One region of the Lactobacillus sp. M0390 genome, then DNA from elsewhere that is predicted to be linked to it. Evidence: predicted binding sites of a transcription regulator. Region 1 holds the regulator's gene; the other holds the start of a gene.
What was found. The regulator LexA, encoded in region 1, represses DNA repair genes until DNA is damaged. The targets are predictions, from matches to a motif close to CNAACANNTGTTNG.
Positions count from the first base shown of each region.

Region 2: the regulator LexA is predicted to act here: its motif matches at 1,650-1,663, upstream of H3R25_RS07595 (sigma factor).

Region 1 covers NZ_JACFPH010000001.1:690,117-694,332, reverse strand. The annotation lists gene rimM (ribosome maturation factor RimM) at 1-90, shown strand, start outside; gene trmD (tRNA (guanosine(37)-N1)-methyltransferase TrmD) at 80-805, shown strand; gene rplS (50S ribosomal protein L19) at 919-1,266, shown strand; gene H3R25_RS03295 (nucleoside phosphorylase) at 1,367-2,131, shown strand; gene lexA (transcriptional repressor LexA) at 2,401-3,024, opposite strand; gene H3R25_RS03285 (DUF896 domain-containing protein) at 3,169-3,441, shown strand; gene H3R25_RS03280 (YneF family protein) at 3,511-3,726, shown strand; gene H3R25_RS03275 (ABC transporter ATP-binding protein) at 3,798-4,216, shown strand, end outside.
Region 2 covers NZ_JACFPH010000004.1:39,587-43,802, forward strand. The annotation lists gene cysS (cysteine--tRNA ligase) at 1-352, shown strand, start outside; gene H3R25_RS07585 (Mini-ribonuclease 3) at 345-788, shown strand; gene rlmB (23S rRNA (guanosine(2251)-2'-O)-methyltransferase RlmB) at 775-1,530, shown strand; gene H3R25_RS07595 (sigma factor) at 1,728-2,306, shown strand; gene H3R25_RS07600 (hypothetical protein) at 2,374-2,592, shown strand; gene rpmG (50S ribosomal protein L33) at 2,777-2,926, shown strand; gene secE (preprotein translocase subunit SecE) at 2,932-3,102, shown strand; gene nusG (transcription termination/antitermination protein NusG) at 3,203-3,751, shown strand; gene rplK (50S ribosomal protein L11) at 3,878-4,216, shown strand, end outside.

The sequences.
Region 1 (4,216 bases):
CCTTATATTGATGATGTTGTCAAAAAGGTCGATGTCAATGCTAAAAAAGTTTATGTAGAACTATTGGAGGGTTTGCGAGATGAAAGTTAATATTCTGACACTTTTTCCGGATATGTTCACTCCTTTAACAACTTCAATGCTTGGCCGTGGTCTTGAAGACGGTAAATGGGAATTAAATTTAGTTAACTTTCGTGACTTTACTTCTGATGTTCATCATCATGTTGATGACACGCCATACGGCGGCGGCGCAGGCATGGTCTTACAAATTATGCCAATTAAAAAGGCACTTGATTCACTTGCCAATAAAGGTAAAGTGATTATTACGGCACCACAAGGAAAGACTTTCAATCAGAAAATGGCACAGGAATGGTCAAAAGAAGATAATTTAACTTTTATTTGTGGCCATTATGAGGGTTTTGATCAGCGTGTTTATGATTTAGCGGATGAAACTGTTTCAATTGGAGATTATGTTTTAACTGGTGGAGAATTACCAACGATGAGTATGGTTGACGCAACTGTACGGCTATTACCTGGTATTTTAGGTAACGCAGCCTCTCCAGTTGAAGAAAGCTTTGCACATGGCTTATTAGAATACCCGCAGTATACTCGACCAGAAGATTTTGAAGGGATGAAGGTCCCAGCTGTTTTGACTTCAGGTAATCATCAAAAAATTGAAGAATGGCGTCATAAAGAGTCGCTACGAGCAACGTATTTGTATCGGCCTGATTTACTGGAAAATTATGAACTTAGTTCTCAAGAAAAAACCATGTTAGAAGAGATTAAACAAGAAGACACAAGAGCTTGATTTTACAAGCTTTCTTTGCTAAGATAACAAAGGTGCAATTGTAATGTACTAATAGTTATGGGTGTTCCGCTGGCGTAGATAATCGTTGATGAATGCCGAAGAAGGAGAAAAATATGGATCCATTAATTCAAGAATTAACTAAAGAACAATTACGTGATGATATTCCTGACTTCCGTGCTGGTGACACTGTTCGTGTTCACGTACGTGTTGTTGAAGGTTCTCACGAACGTATTCAGATGTTCGAAGGTGTTGTAATCAAACGTAAGGGTGCAGGTATTGCTGCAACTTATACTGTTCGTAAGATTGCTTCCGGTGTTGGTGTTGAACGTACCTTCCCAGTAAATGACCCTCGAGTAGCTAAGATTGAAGTATTACGTCACGGTCGTGTACGTCGTGCTAAGCTTTACTACTTACGTGAACGTCATGGTAAATCTGCAAGAATCGCAGAAAAGCGTCGTTAATTCACGTTTAAGTAAAAGAGAATCACTCCGCAATGGAGTGATTCTCTTTTTTGTTTATGTTAAAATATTTATTAAAATATTTTTAATGAGGAAAAGAACTATGAAAGAACCATTTTTGTTAAATTTTGATCCTGAACCGCGGGCTGTTTTAGAACGAGATCACGAAAAAGAAATTAATCACTTTCATTTTCAGCCCAAGCTGCTGTTCGCATTCTTAACTCCTGATGTAATCAGTGATTTTTTGGCTCGTTATCCTCATAAAAAGCTTGGGTTCTTTGACTGCTTTGAAGGAGAAACCCCAATATATGAGGTTGATTTAGATGGACAAAAAATTACTTTTTGTCAGGCAAAAATAGGTGCTGCAGCTGCTGTAGAGCTATTAGATTGGCTAATAAGTTATGGTGTTAAACAGATTTTAGCAATAGGATCAGCAGGCTGCTTAGTTGATTTACCAGAGAACTATTTTCTACTACCTACAAGAGCTATTAGAGATGACGGTACATCCTTTCATTATATGAAACCAGGAACATATATTGATTTAAACTCAAGGTTTCTAACAAAGACAAAAAAGTTACTGAATCAAGAAGGCTTTAAAGTTGAAGAAGTAACTACCTGGACAACTGATGGTTTCTTTAGGGAAACTGTCAAGAAAGTAAAGCAGGCCAAAGAACTGGGGGCCTCTTGTGTAGAGATGGAATGTGCAGCAATGGCTGCGTGTGCACAATTTAGAGGGGTAGATTTTGCACAAATATTATTTACAGCAGATTCTCTCAAAGACTTAGAAAATCATGACGAAAGAGGTTGGGGCAGTGATGCTCGTGAAAAAGCCATCAATTTAGCAGCAAATATTATAGCCAACATTTAATTTCCAACTTTGTGAAAAAATGGAAGTGTGAAACTGATGTGAAACCATGCTGTATTTCACAAAGTTTAAAACAAATATTGATATAACAGCATTCAATACCGAAATAACTTCAAAAATTTGTGAATTACATTTTAATAATTGCTGTGGAAAGATAAAAGGACAAATTTTGCATTTCTGCTTTATTTAGATGTGACTCAAAAATGTAGAAAAAAACCATTGAATTCCGAATAAAACTAGTTCGTAAATTTCAATGGTGTAATAAATAGTTTCTAAATAATGTTGTTTCGATATAAGCCAACCACTTTACCTAAGATATGAACGCTGTTCAAGAGTATTGGTGCCATAGTATCATTTTCTGGCTGTAAACGGTAATGATCTTTTTCTTTATAGAACCGCTTGACGGTTGCTTCATTTTCATCGGTCATTGCAACAACAATCTCACCGTTAGTAGCAGAGCTTTGTTTACGGACAATCACATTGTCTCCGTTTAAAATACCAGCGTTAATCATGCTTTCACCGTGAACTCGTAGCATGAATAAGTCGCCAGCATCATTAGCTAAATCAGGGGGAAGTGGGAAATAATCTTCAATATCTTCAACGGCTAAAATAGGCTGACCTGCTGTGACATCACCAACAACTGGAATATCAGTAGGCTTGACACCAAGTGCCTTTTTGCCTTCTTCTGTTATTTCTAGTGCTCGAGGTTTAGTTGCGTCCTTAACAATTAAGCCTTTTCTTTCTAATCTAGAAAGATGACCGTGAACTGTAGAAGTTGATGAGAGTTCAACTCCTTGGCAAATTTCTCTAACAGTGGGAGGGAATCCGCGTTTTTCAACGGTATCATATATATAACGAAGAATTTGTAGTTGCTTAGAACTTTGCTTATTGGTCATTTTTTTCTCCCATTCGTTAGTTAATTCTTTGTATTAACTACATTCTAACAAATAATGTTGCCTAATACAAACAGGCGTTCTAAATAATTATTCTTTTTTTTATCCAAAAAGTAAGGTAGACTTTTACAAATGAGAGGTGCAAAAATGACTGAAAATAATGAACAAAGATTAACTGAAGAACAAGAAAAAAAACTAACAGATAGAATCAATGAGTTATACCATAAGAAAGAAGCTCAGGGGTTAACAAAAGAAGAAGAAGAGGAGCGACAAAAGCTTCACAAAGAATTTATCAGAAATTTCCGTGCTGGCTTTAAACAAGACGTCGAAGACTTGGTTATCGTAGATAAAAATGGTAAAGAAGTAACTTCCGAAAAAGCAAAAAAGGCACAGCGTAAGAAAGGCTTGAGAAAAGACTGATTTATAGCTTTTAATTTACTTATTTTTTAGGTAAGATATAACTATTGGACAAATTGAGGTGATTATTTTATGAATTTAGGATTAGCAATTGTATTAATTATTGTAGCGCTGCTAATAGGTCTTGTTGGCGGATTTTATGGTGCTAGAGCATACATGAAGAAATATTTTAAAGATAATCCACCAATCAGTGAAGATATGATTGTTGCCATGATGTCACAAATGGGTCAAAAACCTTCTGCTAAAAAGGTAAACCAAGTGATGAACATGATGAAACATCAAAAATAAAATCTTAACTAGATTGACATCAGACGGAGGATTATTTCTTCCGCCTTTTTATTTTGAAAGACAGGTGAAAAATGGGTATATTTTTTAAGTTAGGCTGGTTTTTTAAAAAGGAAAAGAAACGCTATTTAATCGGTGTTGCTTTTCTAGCACTAACTTCAATAATTAACTTAGTACCACCAAGAATTTTGGGTTTAATGGCTGATCAATTAGATAAAGGTCATATTTCTTGGCAAGAATATGCGACTTTAATCTTAGCCATTGTACTAGCTGCGTTAGTTTTATATGCTTTCCGCTATTTTTGGCGTCGTCAAATTTGGGGTGGTGCAGCCGAATTAGAATTGCAAATGCGCTCTAAACTGTTTGAGCACTTTATGGAAATGGATCGTACATTCTATCAACGCCATAGAACAGGTGACCTAATGGCACACGCCACTAATGATGTTTCAGCGATTCAGGAAGTTGCGGGTGAAGGTGTATTGACATTAGTTGA
Region 2 (4,216 bases), on a different contig from region 1:
TGTTACCGCAATGGATGATGACTTTAACGTTCAAAACGCGTTAACAGCAATTTATGATTTATTACCAGTGTTAAATGCTAATATTGCGGCTGAAAGTGTCGATAAAGACGCATTAATGAAGGCGCAAGCTCTATTAACAGATTGGTTGGGTATCTTTGGTATTGATACCGCCGAGTTGATTAAGCAAAATGAAACACAAGGTGATGAGGAAATTGTTGCCTTGATTGAGCAGCGTGATGAAGCGAGGAAGAACAAAGACTGGGCTAAAAGTGATCAGTTGCGTGATCAATTAAAAGAAATGGGAGTAATCATTGAAGATACTCCGCAAGGAACAAGGTGGATTCGTGAGTAATAGTAAAAAGTTGGTCGAAAACGAAATTAATCCAGATACATTAAACGGGCAGACATTAGCCTATTTAGGGGATGCTGTTTATGAAGTTGATATTCGGCGGCATTTAGTTAAATGTGGCATTGTTAAGCCACAAGCTTTGCAGTTAAGAGCAACACATTATGTGTCAGCCAAGGCTCAAGCGGCTTTGATTACTAAGATGCAGGAAGATGGCTTATTGAGTGAGGATGAACTAGCAACTTTTCGTCGCGGTCGTAATTCTAAAACTTATAGCAAGGCCAAGAATACTAGTTTAGCGACATACCAATTGTCGACAGGATTTGAAGCAGTTTGGGGCTATTTGGAATTACTTGGTAAAAAAGAGCGGCTTCAAGAATTAACTTCTTGGTGTATTGAAACAGTGGAGAATGGTGGCATTGATGAATATGACTTCAAGTGATAGTGATTTTGTTTTTGGTAGACATGCTGGAATTGATTTTTTAAAAACGCAGGATGCTGGCAGAATCAATAAGGTTTTTTTGCAACAAGGTGTGCAGGAAAGCTTTGCAGATGAAGTGTTCGGTTTAGCAAGGGAAAAAGGAATTGTTGTTCAAACTGTTCCTAAAAATAAGCTTGATCGCCTAGTTCAAGGCGGCAATCATCAGGGACTTGTTCTGACTGTTGCTAGTTTCGAATATGCGGATTTGGATGATTTACTTGATCAATTTGATCAAGAGGAGAAACAACCATTTTTGTTAATGCTTGATTCAATTGAAGATCCGCACAATCTGGGTTCGATTTTGAGAACAGCTGATGCAACTGGGGTCGATGCAATCATTATCCCGAAAAGACACGCAACGGGTTTGACGTCTGTTGTGGCTAAAACCTCAACTGGTGCGATTGATTACGTTCCGGTTGCCCGCGTTAATAACCTTGTACAAACTAGTCAAATGTTGAAAAAACGTGGTTACTGGCTTTTTGGCACAGATATGGACGGAACAGACTATCGTCAGTGGGATAGCAATGGTAAAACTGTTCTTGTAATCGGAAATGAGGGTAAAGGCATTTCACGCTTACTGAAAGAACAAATGGATCAAATGATTACTTTGCCAATGGTTGGCCATGTGCAATCTCTCAATGCAAGTGTTGCAACTGGTGTTTTGCTATATCAAATGCTGGATACTAGAAATCATCATAAATAAAAAAGTTAAATGGGTGCCCATACAAAATGTGCGCTCATTTTTTTTGCAAATTTTGTTCTGACAACCTAAAGTGAATTTTGCTGTTATTAACCGTTACATTTACCTGTTAGTGAAAAATTTAAACATTGGTTCGTTTAAATTAAATTTTGCTTCTCAGTATTCTTTAGTTCAGATATCAACTAAAGGAGAATAGCAATATGGCTAAAATAGAAGTAGCAGGGGAAGAAACAGAGTTAATTATGCAAATCAAAAGTGGGCAGACTGATGCACTACGTAAGCTTTGCTTTTTGTATCGTCCACTAATTGCGAATATTAAGAAAAAATATCATCTTCGCTCTTACGATAATCAGGATTGGGACCAGGATGCGATGATCATTTGTTATTTAGCTGTGAAAGATTTTGATCCAAAAAAGGGTAATTTCGCTAGCTATTACAAAGTTCGGCTGGTAAATCATGCCAATACGCTTCTTAGACGTGAAATGGCATACCGCAGAAAGGCTTGGGCCAAAGCAATTTCTTTTGAAGCAGCAGTTACTAAAGGAATGAATCCTATTCGGCGGCCAGAAACTTTTTTACCAGAAGTGCCGCTAAGCATAAAACTAGCTGAATTAGTCAACAAGCTATCGATTTTAGAAGTTACGGCTTTATTAATTATTCTCGGACTTTGTCAACCAGAACAGATAATTAACGACTGGCAAATTTTGCCAATGACCTTAGTAAGGGCACGCTCGCGTCTGTTGCAAAAAGCACGATTAATTTTATTAGACTCTGTTTAATAGAAAATGATGAGAATTTAGCGTATAATTAATAATTGTAGAATTATTTTATAGGAGGTAGATTAAGATGGCAGAAGATGTTATCAAGACTGCATTGTTAGATCGTCACATGAAAGAGGTTTTTGACTGGAGTGATTCAGACATGCCAGTTAGGGATGCTCTTTGGGACTATTTCATGGAAAAGAATGGTAGAGATACCATGAAGACGGAAGAAGATATGCTTCCGTTCCTTGATTATTCTGACGATAAAATCGAATCCTTCGTAAATGAAAATCTTAAGAAGTAAATCCGACTATTACAATGTTCTACGCCCGGTGGTTACGCTTTTGTTTGACCACCAAAAACAGCTGCTTAATAAGTAGCTGCTTTTTATTTAAAGAGAAAAATTGACTTGAATTTTAGGGCAATTATTAAATGAATTGCTTATACCTGTATTTTTTGCTAAAATACAATAGTTTGGAAGTGAGATTATGGCAGTGAAAAAAGCATCATTAGCTTGCAGCGTATGCGGCTCGCGTAACTACTCAATCACCGCAGGCAAGAATCGCACGAAGCGGCTTGAATTGAATAAATTTTGTAAACATTGTGGCAAAATGACATTACACAAGGAAACGAGGTAAATTGAATGATTAAGTTTTTTAAGAGCGTAGCACACGAAATGCACTTGGTAACATGGCCAACAGCTAAACAAAATCGTCATGATACTGGAACAGTCATTACTACTTCAGTTTTATTCGCCTTGTTTCTAGGAGTGTTAGACTACTTGTTCAGCGTTTTAACACAAATGTTCATGTAAATAGAAATGAAATTCTATTCGTGATATAATAAATAAAGTTAAAGAAAAAACCTCTGAGTGGAGGTTTTTTTGTTTGCCAAAATAAAAGGAGAAATTTGTAATGATTGAAACAACAAAGAAGCAATGGTACGTGCTTCATACTTATTCAGGATACGAAGATAAGGTTAGATCTGACTTATTATCACGTGCACAAAGCATGGGGATGCAAGATTATATCTTTCGGGTAATGGTTCCTGAACAAGAAAAAATCGAGAAGGTCAACGACAAGAAAAAAGAAGTTGAAGAAAAAATCTTCCCTGGTTACGTATTAGTTGAAATGGTCATGACTGACGAAAGTTGGTTTGTTGTTCGAAATACACCTAACGTAACTGGATTTGTTGGTTCACACGGTGGTGGTTCTAAGCCATCTCCACTTCTTGAAGAAGAAGTTAATCGTCTGTTGCGTCAACAAGGGGAACCTGCAAAACGTCCTCAAGTTGATTACGAAGTTGGAGAAACTGTCACTATTATTGATGGTGCATTTAACGGTGTTGAAGGCAAGATTACTGAAATTCAACCTGATAAATACAAGCTATTTGTTTCAGTTGATATGTTTGGTCGTGCAACTACAACCGAGCTTGACTACGATCAAGTAGAAAAAATCAGCTAAACTTTTACGAGAGATTGCAAATTTAAAAAAACGATGGTACCATATTAAAGTACTTTTATTATTGTGGGAGGAAAAGTAGGTAACTTTTCCATTTTAACCACGCACGGAATCAAGGAGGTTTTGACCGTGGCAAAAAAAGTTATTAACGTTGTCAAATTACAAATACCAGCTGGTGCTGCAACACCCGCTCCTCCAGTTGGTCCTGCTTTAGGTCAAGCAGGAATTAACATTGTAGGTTTTACTAAGGACTTCAATGCTAGAACTGCTGACCAAAAAGGCATGATTATTCCTGTAGTCATCACAGTTTATGAAGACCGTTCATTCGAATTCATAACTAAGACTCCACCAGCTCCAGTTCTTTTGAAGCAAGCTGCTAAGATCGACAAGGCATCCGGTGAACCTAACACCAAGAAAGTTGGTAAGGTAACTAAGGATCAAGTTAAGGAAATTGCTGAAACAAAGATG